2 regions of the Amycolatopsis mediterranei genome follow, and region 2 is predicted to be linked to the other one. Evidence: riboswitches for the same ligand, from Rfam matches in the RefSeq annotation. Region 2 holds a riboswitch; the other holds the start of a gene.
What was found. Region 2 has a riboswitch for glycine ahead of gcvP (aminomethyl-transferring glycine dehydrogenase). Riboswitches for the same ligand answer to the same signal wherever they lie in the genome.
Positions count from the first base shown of each region.

Region 1: linked by a shared signal. The riboswitch ahead of gcvP (aminomethyl-transferring glycine dehydrogenase) and the one ahead of gcvP (aminomethyl-transferring glycine dehydrogenase) in region 2 are both predicted to bind glycine.

Region 1 covers NZ_CP100416.1:2,034,920-2,041,902, reverse strand. Annotated here, with positions in the region: gene gcvT (glycine cleavage system aminomethyltransferase GcvT) at 1-330, opposite strand, end outside; gene gcvP (aminomethyl-transferring glycine dehydrogenase) at 334-3,183, opposite strand; glycine riboswitch at 3,338-3,431, opposite strand; gene ISP_RS09700 (helix-turn-helix domain-containing protein) at 3,510-4,814, opposite strand; gene ISP_RS09695 (hypothetical protein) at 4,887-5,084, shown strand; gene ISP_RS09690 (3-oxoacyl-ACP reductase) at 5,081-5,848, opposite strand; gene ISP_RS09685 (aldehyde dehydrogenase family protein) at 5,848-6,983, opposite strand, start outside.
Region 2 covers NZ_CP100416.1:5,796,285-5,803,267, forward strand. Annotated here, with positions in the region: gene gcvP (aminomethyl-transferring glycine dehydrogenase) at 1-2,366, opposite strand, end outside; glycine riboswitch at 2,678-2,776, opposite strand; gene ISP_RS25955 (MerR family transcriptional regulator) at 2,819-3,397, opposite strand; gene ISP_RS25960 (TetR/AcrR family transcriptional regulator) at 3,678-4,310, shown strand; gene trxA (thioredoxin) at 4,291-4,626, opposite strand; gene ISP_RS25970 (MerR family transcriptional regulator) at 4,639-5,034, opposite strand; gene ISP_RS25975 (bifunctional nuclease family protein) at 5,077-5,550, opposite strand; gene ftsR (transcriptional regulator FtsR) at 5,767-6,513, opposite strand; gene garA (glycogen accumulation regulator GarA) at 6,510-6,974, opposite strand.

The sequences.
Region 1 (6,983 bases), 3.8 Mb from region 2:
GACCAGGTAGTGCTCGTCGGCCAGGCGGTAGACGACCAGGTCGTCCAGCACACCCCCGGACTCGTTGCAGATCATCGTGTACCGCGCCCGGCCCGGCTTGACGCCGGTCAGGTTGCCGACCAGCGCGAAGTCCAGGACGTCCGCCGCCTGCTTGCCGGTGACGTGGATTTCGGCCATGTGCGACAGGTCGAACAGCCCGGCCGCCTCGCGGACGGCCTTGTGCTCGGCCAGCTCGCTGGCGTAGCGGACCGGCATCGACCAGCCGGCGAAGTCGGTGAACAGCGCACCGAGTCCCTTGTGGACTCCGTGCAAGGAAGTTTCGCGTGACACGGGTCAGCCTTCGTAAGCGTTGAGGGGCGGGCAGGAGCACACGAGGTTACGGTCACCGCGGGCGCCGTCGATGCGACGCACCGGGGGCCAGTACTTGTTCTTGCGCGAAACACCCGCCGGGTACACGGCCAGCTCGCGGCTGTACGGCTTGTCCCATTCCCCGACCAGCGTCTCCGCGGTGTGCGGGGCTCCGCGCAGCGGCGACTCCTCCGCGCTCCAGCGACCCTGCGCGACCTCGTCGATCTCGGCGCGGATGGCGATCATCGCGTCGCAGAACCGGTCGATCTCGCCCAGGTCCTCGGACTCGGTCGGCTCGACCATCAGCGTGCCCGCGACCGGGAACGACATCGTCGGCGCGTGGAAGCCGTAGTCGATGAGCCGCTTGGCGACGTCGTCGACCGTCACGCCGGTCTCCTTGGTGATCTGGCGCAGGTCGAGGATGCACTCGTGGGCGACCAGGCCGTCCTGGCCCGTGTAGAGCACCGGGTAGTGCGGCGCCAGGCGCGAAGCGACGTAGTTCGCGGCCAGCACGGCGACCTCGGTGGCCGCGGTCAGGCCGGGCGCGCCCATCATCCGGACGTAGGCCCAGGAAATCGGCAGGATCGACGCCGAGCCGTAGGGGGCGCCGCTGATCGGGCCGACCCCGGTTTCCGGGCCGGCGGCCGCCAGCAGCGGGTGGTTCGGCAGGTAGGGCGCGAGGTGCGCGCGCACCGCGACCGGGCCGACGCCGGGGCCACCGCCGCCGTGCGGGATGCAGAACGTCTTGTGCAGGTTCAGGTGCGAGACGTCGCCGCCGAACTCGCCCGGCTTGGCCAGCCCGAGCAGGGCGTTGAGGTTCGCGCCGTCGACGTACACCTGGCCGCCGCCGTCGTGGACGATCTTGGCCAGCTCGTCGATGTCGTGCTCGTACACGCCGTGCGTGGACGGGTACGTCACCATGATCGCGGCGAGCGTGTCCCGGTGGGCGTCCACCTTGGCCCGCAGGTCGGCGAGGTCGACGTTGCCCTCGTCGGTGCACTTGACGACGACCACGCGCATCCCGGCGAGCACCGCGGACGCGGCGTTGGTGCCGTGCGCCGACGACGGGATCAGGCAGACGTCACGGGCTTCGTCGCCGTTCGCGCGGTGGTAGGCGCGGATCGCGAGAAGGCCGGCCAGCTCGCCCTGGCTGCCCGCGTTCGGCTGCAGCGACACCTTGTCGTAGCCGGTGACCTCGGCCAGCCAGTCGGCCAGCTGCGCCACCAGCGTGTGGTACCCGGCAGCGTCCTCGGCCGGCGCGAACGGGTGGATGCCCGCGAACTCGCGCCAGCTGATCGGCTCCATCTCGGTGGTGGCGTTGAGCTTCATCGTGCAGGAGCCGAGCGGGATCATGCCGCGGTCGAGCGCGTAATCCTGGTCGGCCAGGCGACGCAGGTAGCGCAGCATCGCCGTCTCGGAGCGGTGGGTGCCGAAGACCTCGTGGCCCATGAAGCCGCTCTCGCGGGCCAGGCCGTTGGGCAGCGCAGTGTTTTCCGGCAGGGCGGGGCCGTCTTGGATGTCTTCGTCGACCCCGAACGCGCGCAGGACCTTCGCGGCGATGGCGGGGGTGCTGACCTCGTCGAAGGCGACCCGGACGTGGTCGGCGTCGACGTGCCCGAGGTTGATCCCGGCCTCGCGAGCCGCCGCGTGGATCTCGGCGGCCTGGCCGGGGACGTGCGCCACGACGGTGTCGAAGAACGACTCGTGCACGACCTCGACGCCGGTCCGGCGCAGGGCGCCGGCGAAGCCCGCGGCGAGGCCGTGGACGCGCTGGGCGATCTTCTTCAGGCCGTCCGGACCGTGGTAGACCGCGTACATCGCGGCCAGCACGGCGGGCAGGACCTGCGCGGTGCAGATGTTGGACGTCGCCTTCTCGCGACGGATGTGCTGCTCACGCGTCTGCAGCGCGAGCCGGTAGGCGGAGTTGCCGTCGGCGTCGACCGAGACGCCGACGAGACGCCCGGGCAGCGACCGCTCGAGGCCGGAGCGGACCGACATGTACCCGGCGTGCGGGCCGCCGTAGCCGAGCGGGACGCCGAAGCGCTGGGTCGACCCGGCGGCGACGTCCGCGCCGAACTCGCCGGGCGAGGTGATCAGGGTGAGCGCGAGGAGGTCGGCGGCGACGGTGAACAGCGCGCCCGCGGCCTTCGCCGACTCGGAAATCGCGTGGTAGAAGCCGCGGCCGCGCAGCACGCCGGACGCGCCCGGGTACTGGACGACGACCCCGAAGAACTCGTCCGGCAGGCCGGTGAGCAGGTCGCGGACCTCGACCTCGATGCCCAGGGCCTCGACGCGGGTGCGCACGACGGCGATGGTCTGCGGCAGGCACTCGGCGTCGAGGACGACCTTGTTCGACTTGGACTTCGACGCGCGGCGCATGAGCGTGACGGCTTCGGCGACGGCGGTCGACTCGTCCAGCAGCGAGGCGTTCGCGGTGGCCAGGCCGGTCAGGTCGGCGACCATGGTCTGGAAGTTGAGGAGGGCTTCGAGCCGGCCCTGGGAGATCTCCGGCTGGTAGGGCGTGTACGCGGTGTACCAGGCCGGGTTCTCCAGCACGTTGCGGCGGATCACGCCGGGCGTGACGGTGTCGGAGTAGCCGAGGCCGATCATCTGCGTCATCGGCCGGTTGCGCGCGGCGAGGGCGCGCAGCTCCGCGGTGGCTTCCTCTTCGGACGCGGCGGGCGGGAGCCGCAGGTCACGGGTGGCGCGGATGGCGCTGGGGACGGCCGCGCCGACCAGGGCGTCCAGGCTGCCGTAGCCGCACTCGGCCAGCATCTTCGCGCGTTCGGCCTCGGACGGGCCGATGTGGCGGGCGTCGAACTGCGTAGAAGTGATCGGGAGCTCCTCGGGCCGGGCACCGGACAGAACGGTGCGCTGGGAACTCCCCCTCTGTCATGGCACCTGAGAGTTTCACCGTGCCGCTGGGAGAAGACACAGCACGGCTTTCACCTTGGGTGAGGCGCGGGTGCGCCTGCTTTCCAGAGTGGCCTCGCGCGAAGCGGTAGCGGGTACCTGAGAGATTCCGGGGAGTTTGCTCCTTCGGTGCCCCACCGACTTCGTGAGGGCTCTCCCGCCTCGGCTCGACGGCCCGATCTGCAGTTGTGGCAGTCACGGTACCCGGCGCGTCCCGCGGCCGTCTACTTCACCCGGCCAACACCACATCAGTCTGCGATCCCGCTGCGACCGGCTGCTCGCCGCACCACCTTCCCGGCCAGCGCCGGTGGGCGCCGCACCCTCCCCGAGGGCAGGACCAGGCGTTTCAGCGGCCCGCCCAGGGGTACCGGGGGCAGGCCCGCGCCCAGCAGGACCTGCTCGACGAGCTGCTCGGCGTGCCACGCCACCGAGTCGTTGAGCCGGTCCAGCGAGGGACGGTCGCCGTCGAAGACGTCGGCGTCGGCCAGGGTCACCTCGAAGTACGCACAGCCCGGCGGGACCGCAATCGCCTCCTCGATCGCGCGGGCGCCTTCCAAGGGGTCCGCGAACCCCGCCTCGAGCAGCGGCTCGCGGTAGATGCGGGCGGCGCGGGCGCGCATGCGGGGGCCGTAGCGGACCACGACCGGGAGCCGTCCGGCCAGATCCGGCACGGCCAGGCCGTGCAGCAGCATGATCGGCGGTACCGAGTGCACCAGCCGGGGCGCGGGTTCGGCCAGCTCACGAGCGGTGATCCGGACCCGGTCGGCCATCTCGTCCGGCAGGCCGAAGTAGCGGAAGTCGACGTTGCCGAACCCGAGGCCGTCGGCGACCAGCGAGGCCAGCAGCTCGCCGTAGCCCCAGATCGGCGACAGCACGACCACCGGCGGCGCGGAGACGACCGGCGACGGCACGGGCGGCCGCGTCGCCTCCTGCTCGGGCACCTGGATGACCAGCCGGGGCGGCTCGTGCCAGTCGTGCACCTCGGCGACCCGCCAGTACAGCCCGAGCGGCCGCCACAGCTCGCCGAGGACGTCGTGCTCGAGGATGCGGCGCACCTCGGCGTCGTCGTAGGGCAGGTCCCGCGGCGCCACGATCCCGACGTAGTGATGGTAGGTGATGCGGATCTCGTCGCCGCGGGTGGCGGACCGGATCCGGATCTCCCAGTCGATCGGCGACGCGGCGATGGCGTTCGCCACCTGCGTGCCGGGCGAGGAGTAGACCAGCACGGTGGCCTGGCGGAGGAACTGCCCGGCCTGGTCGATGCCCTCCCGCAGCGCCTTCGCCGCCTGGGCGACGTGCACCGGCGACGCCAGCGCGTCGGGCAGCACCCCGGCGACGCGCAGCAGCTCGGCCTCGCCGAGGCCGGTCACCTCGGCGAGCTGGGCCCAGTGGTCGAACACCGTCACCTTCGGCGCGTGCCGGTGCTCGATCCAGCTGCGCAGCGTCGACGTCGGGACGCCGATGCGCCGCGCGGCCTCGTCCAGGGAGAGACCGTGGGAGCGGATGCCGGCCCGGACCGCTTCCGCCCACTCGTCGGCGCGCCAGTGCGTCACCTCACAAAGCTAACGAAACCCGCTAGCTTTGCGCAGGGACAACCCGCCCACGGCGCTCCGACGCTGGTCACCATGACCACCACCGTCATCGCCCTGACCCTGATCGTCGGCGTGCTGACCTTCGCCGCCGGCGCCTTCCTGGCCTCGGAGATCGCCGTCCGCGTGCTGCGCCGCCGCGAAAAGCTCGTCTCGGAAGAACGCAAGAAGCTCAACGCCGCCTGGAGCTACCTGCGGGAAGTCTACGGCGTCAAGAAACCGACCAAGCGTTAGAGCGGGGTGACGTACGCGCCGGAGATGCCGCCGTCGACCAGGAACTGGGACGCCGTGATGAAGCTGGCGTCGTCGCTGGCCAGGAAGGCGACCGCGGCCGCGATCTCCTCCGGCTCGGCGAACCGGCCGACCGGCACGTGCACCAGCCGCCGCGCCGCGCGTTCGGGGTCCTTGGCGAACAGCTCCTTGAGCAGTGGGGTGTTCACCGGCCCCGGGCACAGCGCGTTGACGCGGATGTTCTCCCGCGCGAACTGCACCCCGAGCTCGCGGCTCATGGCGAGCACGCCACCCTTGGACGCGGTGTAGGAGATCTGCGAGGTCGCCGCGCCCATCACCGCCACGAACGACGCCGTGTTGATGATCGAGCCCTTGCCCTGGCGCTGCATGTGCGGCAGGACGGCCTTGCAGCAGTGGTACACCGACGTCAGGTTGACCCGCTGCACCCGCTCCCACGCCTCGATGCCGGTGGTGAGGATGGAGTCGTCCTCCGGCGGCGAGATGCCGGCGTTGTTGAAGGCGACGTCGACCGAGCCGAACTGCTCGACCGTGCTGTGGAACAGGTTCTCGACCTGCTCGGCGTCGGTGACGTCGGTCTGGATGAACGCGCCGCCGATCTCGTCGGCCGCGGCTTTGCCCGAATCCGGCGTCAGGTCCCCGATGACGACCTTCGCGCCTTCGCTCGCCAGACGGCGGGCCGAGGCGAGCCCGATGCCGCTCGCGCCGCCGGTGATGACCGCGACGCGGCCTTCGAAACGCTGGACCATTACTCCTCCGTGCTCAGAAAGACGTTCTTGGTTTCGGTGAACGCCGCGGCGGCGTCCGGGCCGAGCTCGCGGCCGAGGCCGGACTGCTTGAAGCCGCCGAACGGCGTCCAGTAGCGCACCGAAGAGTGCGAGTTCACCGAGAGGTTGCCGGCTTCGACGCCACGCGCGACCCGGAACGCGCGGCCGGCGTCGCGGGTCCAGATCGACCCGGACAGGCCGTACTCGGTCGCGTTGGCCATCCGGATCGCGTCGGCTTCCTCCGCGAACGGCACGACGGCGACGACCGGGCCGAAGACCTCCTCCGCCGCGACCGGGTGCCGCAGGTCCGGCGGGGTGAGGACGGTCGGCGGGAACCAGAAGCCGCGGCCCGCGGGGGCGGTGCCGCGGAACGCGACGGGCGCGTCGTCCGGCACGTAGGAGGCGACCTTCTCCCGGTGCGCGGCCGAGATCAGCGGCCCCATCTCGGTCTTCTCGTCGCCGGGGTCGCCGACGACGACGCCGTGCACCGCGGGTTCGAGCAGCTCCATGAACCGGTCGTACGCGCTCGCCTGCACCAGGATGAGCGAGCGGGCGCAGCAGTCCTGGCCGGCGTTGTCGAAGACGCCGTAGGGCGCGGTCGCCGCGGCTTTTTCCAGGTCGGAGTCGGCGAAGACGATGTTGGCGTTCTTGCCGCCCAGCTCCAGCGTCACGCGCTTCACCTGCGCCGCGCAGCCCGCCATGATCTGCTTGCCGACCTCGGTCGAGCCGGTGAACACGACCTTCCGCACGGCCGGGTGCTCGACGAACCGCTGCCCGACCACGGACCCCTTGCCGGGCAGCACCTGGAAGACGTCCTCCGGGATGCCCGCCTCGCGCGCCAGCTCGGCCAGCCGGATCGCGGTCAGCGGCGTCAGCTCGGCCGGTTTGAGGACGACGGTGTTCCCGGCGGCGAGCGCGGGCGCGAACCCCCAGCCGGCGATCGGCATCGGGAAGTTCCACGGCACGATCACGCCGACCACGCCCAGGGGCTCCTGGAAGGTGACGTTGATGCCGCCCGGCACCGGGATCTGCTTGCCGATCAGGCGTTCCGGCGCGGCCGAGTAGTAGTTGAGGACGTCGCGGACGTTGCCCGCCTCCCAACGGGCGTTGCCGATCG
Region 2 (6,983 bases):
GCGGCGGCCACCGCCACGAGCGTCGCCCGGCGGAGCCCGCCGGCACCCATCATCCGGACGTACGCCCAGGAAATCGGCAGGATGGACGCGCTGCCCCACGGCGCCGCGCTGACCGGGCCGACGCCGGTGGCCGGGCCGGCCGCCGGCTGCAGCGGGTGGTTCGGCAGGAACGGCGCCAGGTGCGCGCGGACCCCGATGGGACCGACCCCGGGCCCGCCGCCGCCGTGCGGGATGCAGAACGTCTTGTGCAGGTTGAGGTGCGAGACGTCGGCGCCGAAGCGGCCGTACTGGGCGACGCCGATCAGCGCGTTCAGGTTGGCGCCGTCGACGTATACCTGCCCGCCCGCGTCGTGCACCGCCGCGCACACTTCGCCGACGGTGTCTTCGTAGACGCCGTGCGTCGACGGGTAGGTGAGCATGATCGCGGCGAGGTCGGCTCGATGGTCGTCCACTGTGGACCGCAGGTGGGCGAGGTCGATGTTGCCGGCCTCGTCGCAGCGGACGACGGCCACGCGCAGGCCCGCCATCACCGCGCTGGCCGCGTTCGTGCCGTGCGCGCTGGCCGGGATCAGGCAGACGTCCCGGGCGTGCTCGCCGCGGGAACGGTGGTAGGCGCGGATGGCGAGCAGGCCGGCGAACTCGCCCTGGCTGCCGGCGTTGGGTTGCAGGGAAACCGCGTCGTAGCCGGTGATCCGGGCGAGCCAGGCGCTCAGGTCGGCGGCCACGGTCAGCAGCCCGGCGGCGTCTTCGGCCGGGGCGAACGGGTGCAGCCCGGCGAACTCCGGCCAGCTGATCGGCTCCATCTCCGCGGTGGCGTTGAGCTTCATGGTGCACGAGCCCAGCGGGATCATGCTGCGGTCGAGGGCGACGTCGGAGTCCGCCAGCCGCCGCAGGTAGCGCAGCATCGCGGTTTCGGAGCGGTGCGCGTGGAACACCGGATGGGTGAGGAACTCGCTCGTGCGCCGCAGCGGCGCCGGGAGCGCGTCCGCGGTGTCCGCGTCCAGTCCGTCCACATCGGACACCGAGACGCCGCACGCCTTCCACACGCAGGAAAGCCGCTCTCGGGTGGTGGTTTCGTCGCAGGCGATGCCGACGTGGTCGTCGTCGATCCGGCGCAGGGAGACGCCGAGGTCGCGGGCCGCGGCGACGACCGTGTCCGCGCGGCCGGGCACCGCCGCGACGACCGTGTCGAAGAACTCGCCGTGCACGACGTCGACACCGCCCTCGGCGAGGCCGGCGGCCAGCACGGTGGCCATCCGGTGGGCCCGCAGCGCGATCGAACGCAGCCCGCCGGGTCCGTGGTACACCGCGTACATCGAAGCCAGCACGGCCGGCAGGACCTGGGCGGTGCAGATGTTCGACGTCGCCTTCTCGCGGCGGATGTGCTGCTCGCGCGTCTGCAGGGCGAGCCGGTACGCGGGCGCGCCGTCTGCGTCCTTCGAGACGCCGACCAGCCGGCCGGGCAGCTGCCGTTCGAACCCTTTTCGCACGGCGAGGTAGGCGGCGTGCGGGCCGCCGAAGCCGAGCGGGACACCGAACCGCTGGGTCGAGCCGACGGCGACGTCGGCGCCGAGCTCGCCGGGCGGCCGCAGCAGGGTGAGGGCGAGCGGGTCGGCGGCGACGATCACGGCCGCGCCGTGCTTCTTGGCCTCGCCGATGGTGTGGTCGAGCTCCCGGACCGCACCGGACGCGCCGGGGCAGGACAGGAGCACGCCGAAGAAGTCGCCGCCGAGCCCGAGCCCGGTCAGGCCCTGGGAGAGGTCTTCGACGACCAGTTCGATGCCCAGCGGCTCGGCCCGGGTCCGCAGCACGGCGAGGGTCTGCGGCAGGGTGTCTTCGTCGACGACGAACCGGGAGGACGTGCCGCGGCCGGCGCGGCGCACCAGGGTCATCGCCTCGGCGGCCGCGGTGGCCTCGTCGAGCAGGGACGCGTTCGCGACGGGGAGCCCGGTCAGGTCCGCGATCACGGTCTGGAAGTTGAGCAGCGCTTCGAGCCGCCCCTGGGAGATCTCGGGCTGGTAGGGCGTGTAGGCGGTGTACCAGGCCGGGTTCTCGAGCACGTTGCGCCGGATGACGGGCGGGGTGACGGTGTCGTGGTAGCCGAGCCCGATCATCGGGGCGGTCAGCCGGTTGCGCCCGGCCAGTTCACGGAGTTCGGCGAGGGCCTGCGCTTCGGACGCGGCAGGCGGCAGCTCGAGCGGCTGCGCGGATTCCCGCAGCGACGGCGGCACGGCCCGTTCGGCGAGTTCGTCGAGGGAGGCGACGCCGATGACTTCGAGGATATGGCGCAGTTCGGCCGGGCCGGGCCCGATGTGCCGGTCGGCGAAGGGAAGGCCCTGTTCCAGGGAGGCGAGTGACGGATCCACGACGGCCTCCTGGGGACAGCGGGGCATTACCGACCGACTCTAGAACGGACGGACGAGCGGAAGGCGACCACCGCGGGGGTCCGGGGGCGGAGCCCGCCGGGCGGGGTGTGGGGGTTGCACCCCCACAAGACACTCCGAAGGGTTCGGGCGAGCGCTTTTCGCGAGCAGAACTCGCCCAAACCCGGAGGAACCCTCCCCGCTCTGTCTGACCCCGAGGGGCGCCTGAGAGTTTCGCCCGCGTGGTTGAACCGGGCTTGCACCGTCGGCGGGGCCATCAGGCTGTGTCCTGACGACCCGCTTTCCAGAGGCGTCTCGTCCGCGCGGTCCAGGGTGCCTGAGAGGTTCCGGGGAGGACTTGCTCCTTCGGCGCCGAGCTCAAGGTGTGGCTCGGACTCTCCCGCGCGGATTCGTCGACCGCACGGGGAACCTTACTCTGTCTGCCGCAGTGGTGATCAACCGGTCTTGCGGGCGTTGCGGCGCTGGGTGAGTTCGTCCGGTTGGTGCGTCTCGACGATGCCGCCGTCGGCGCGTTCGGCCGGGAACTCGTGGATGGTGCCGCTGATCTCCTGCATCGCGCCGCTGACGGCGATGCCGAAGACACCCTGACCGCCCTGGAGCAGGTCGACGATCTCCTCCGGCGAGGTGCACTCGTACACCGTGGTGCCGTCGGAGAACAGCGTGACCCGGGCCAGGTCGCGGACGCCGCGGACGCGCAGGTGGTCGACGGCGACCCGGATGTTCTGGAGCGAGACGCCGGTGTCCAGGAGCCGCTTGACGACCTTGAGGACCAGGATGTCCTTGAAGGAGTACAGCCGCTGCGAGCCGGAGCCGTGCGCGGTGCGGATGCTGGGCGCGACCAGTTTGGTCCGGGCCCAGTAGTCGAGCTGGCGGTAGGTGATGCCGGCGATCTGGCACGCCGCCGGACCCCGGTAACCCACCAGCTCGTCGGGCAGCGAGTCGTCGGGGAACAGTTCCCCCTGCTCACCAGTCGCGACCTCGACAGGCTGCTTCTCGGAACCAGCCTCGACCACGCAAGCCTCCCCTCGCCCGACCTGGCGGCCGGCGAATGACAGCCGGAGGAGTCCCAGGAGTGGGACCCACCGGAGATCAACCGCCACGGTCCGGCCCCAGACCGTGAATCACACCGTGGCGATTTACCTCCTTCGACGGTAAGCGCCAGGAGAACACCGGTCAACGCGACGCGCGGCAAGGCTCAACGGTCGGATGAGCCTTTGAGCCGTTCGCCGTACCCCCGCCCGTGGCTCGTCAAACCCGGTGGACATTTTTTACTCAGCCGAGTAACTTTTACTCATGCAAGTAAACACCGACCTCATGGCCGAACTGGGCCTCGGCCCCACCGAGGCCGCGCGCCGGGCGCAGATCATCGGCGCGACCATCGGCGTCCTGGCCGACCTCGGCTACCGCCGGACGACCTTCGCCAAGATCAAGGAGCGCGCCGGGCTCAGCAGCACCCGGCTGATCTCGTACCACTTCACGAACAAGGCCGGCCTGATGCAGGCCGTGCTCAGCACGGTCGTCATGACGAAGGGCGAGTTCCTCACCGAACGCACCGGCGGCGGGCTCGACCCGGCCGACCGGCGCGGCTACCTGCGGGCGCACATCGAGACGTCGATCGCCTTCCTGCGGGCTTACCCGGAGTGCGTCCGGGCACTGTCGGAGCTGGCCGCCAACGCCGACGACGCCGACGGCTGGGTGATGACGAAGGTGCTGGTCGACGACCTGCGGGTGCACGGACTGGCCCGGCAGCTCAAGCAGGGCCAGGCCGAGGGCACCTTCGGCGCGTTCACGCCCGAGGTGATGGCGATGTCGATCGCGCAGGCCATCGACGGTGTCGCCGCGGCCTACGCGGCCGACCCTTCGCTGGACCTCGAAACGTACGGGCGCGAAGTGGCGGACACGTTCGTCAAAGCGACGGCGCCTTGAGGACCCGGTCGAGCCGGTCTTCGATGCGCGCCTTCGGGAACGCGCCGACGATCGTCTCGACCGGCTCGCCGCCGCGGAAGAGGATCATCGTCGGCAGCGACATGACCTGGTAGGCGCGGGTGGTCTCCGGGTTCTCGTCGGCGTTGATCTTGCGGACGGCAAGCTCGCCGGCACGCTCGGCGGCCAGCTGCGCGAGCACCGGGCCGACCATCCGGCACGGGCCGCACCAGGTGGCCCAGAACTCGACGAGCACGGGGACGTCGCTGCCGAGGACTTCGGTGAAAGTCGCGTCGGAGATGTCAGCAACCTCGGACATGGCGGGCTCCTATCAGGCGCGTGGGGAATCGGGAACGACACACGGATCGGGCGCCTGCCGCGCCAGGGCGGCGGCGAGTTTCGCGGCCAGTTCGCCGCGGATGCCGCCGAGCCGGGCGAGTAGCGCGTCGGCTTCTTCGAGCTTGCGCCGGTACACCTCGATGGAGTTCGCGCACGCGTCGCCGGTTTCGTGGCCGCTGCGCAGGCACTCGACGAAGGGGCGCGTCTCCTCGAGGGTCAGGCCGACCGTCTGGAGGGTCTGGATCTCCTTGACCAGCTGGAGGTCGTCCTCGCCGTAGTCGCGGTAGCCGTTGGCCGAGCGCCGGGCCGTCAGGAGGCCTTGGTCCTCGTAAAACCGCAGCGCACGGGTAGTGGTACCCGTGCGCTGCGCAAGTTCTCCGATCCGCATGCCATCGACGCTAGACGTTGACGTCCGCGTCAAGGCAAGTTCTTACGTATCGGCTCCGCGGAAGTCTTCGGGCGACACGGAGTCGAGGAACTCGCGGAACTTCTCGACCTCGTCCTCCTGCTCGTCCGGGATGATGAGGCCGGCTTCCTCCAGCACCGAATCCACGGCGTGGATGGGGACGCCGATCCGCAGGGCCAGCGCGACCGAGTCGCTCGGCCGGGCGGACACCCGGATGTCGCCGTCGAACACGAGCTCCGCGAAGAACGTGCCCTCCTTCAGGTCGGTGATGACGACCTGCTCCAGCTCCCGGCCGAGCGCTCCGATGACCTCTTTCAGCAGGTCATGCGTGAGCGGGCGGGCGGGGCGGACCCCCTGCTGCTCCAAGGCGATGGCGGTGGCTTCGACCGAGCCGATCCAGATCGGCAGGTACCGTTCACCTTCGGTCTCCCGCAGCAACAAGATCGGCTGATTCGCGGGCAGCTCGACCCGCACACCGACGACGCGCATTTCGCTCATCGGGCTTCGCCTCCCTCTCGTGCACACGGGCTGCAGCGCTGAACCGGCTTCACGCCCATACTCCCGACGCTACCCGTCATCCGTGCGCTGTGCTCGCTGTCCGGACTCTCTCGGTTCGCCTGCCGCAAACCCGTGCCTTCACGGTACGGCATGCGGTGCCGAACATTCAGTCATTGACATGGGACCGAAAAGAGGATCTCACTGCCCCGTTATCGATCAACACCCGGAGACGCCGCGGATTCCGGCCTTGACGAGGAGCGTGTGCAGGGTCACCGACAGCGCCGCCAGCTCCCGCACCACCTCGTCGGCCCGCGCCTTGGCTTCCGGGTCGCGGTGCCGGTACACCGGCGTCACGATCTGCTCCAGCAGCCCGACCTCGCGGTCGGCCGCGGCGCGGAAGGCACGCAGGTGTCTCGGCTCGATCCCGAATTCGGTCATCGCCTTGACCGTCCGGGCGACCAGGACCGCGTCCGGATCGAAGAACCCGGCGGGACCGGGCCGGACCAGGCCGTACTGCTGCAGCTCGGCCAGGACCGGCGCGTCGATGCCGGCCTGCTCCAGGAGCTCCTCCTGGGTCAGGCGCAGTTCCTTGCCCGCGGTGAAGTCGTCCGCCACGGGCAGGCCGACGTTCTCCGCCGGCGCGTCGATCGGCACCAGCCGGCGCGGCGGGCGGGGCAGCGCCGCGGCGGGCGCGACCCCCGAGTCCGCCGCGTCCAGCTGTTCCTTGATGACCTTCAGCGGGAGGTAGTGATCCCGCTGGGCGGCCAGGACGAACCTCAATCGCTCCACGTCCGCCGCGGCGAACTGCCGGTAGCCCGACGGCGTCCGGCCCGGTTGGACCAGGCCTTCCGCTTCGAGGAACCGGATCTTGGAGATGGTGACATCGGGGAAGTCGCCGCGCAGCTGCGCGAGGACCGCCCCGATGCTCAACCCGTGGTTCTGTGGCCGCCCGGCCGCCGTCACTGCGCCCCCTGGCCCCCGTGCCCCGGGCCGGTCAGGAAGACCAGGCGGAACTTCCCGATCTGCACCTCGTCGCCGCCGGCGAGCACCGCCTGGTCGACCGGCTCGCGGTTGACGTAGGTGCCGTTGAGGCTGCCGACGTCGATGACGACGAACTCGCCGCCCTCACGCCGGAATTCGGCGTGCCGGCGGGAGACGGTGACGTCGTCGAGGAAGATGTCGCTGTCCGGGTGCCGCCCGGCGCTGGTGGTGTCGCGGTCGAGCAGGAACCGCGAACCCGCGTTCGGCCCGCGCTTCACGACCAGCAGGGCAGAACCCGGGGGCAGGGCGTCGACACCCTGGACCGGGGCTTCCGGGGCGGGCTCGCGGCCTTCGGCTTCGGCCAGGAAGTCGGCCCGGAAGACAGAGGTCCGCTCCGGAGACTGCTCCGGGGGAACGCCGCCGGGCCCGTCGTTCGTGCTCACCTGAGCTCT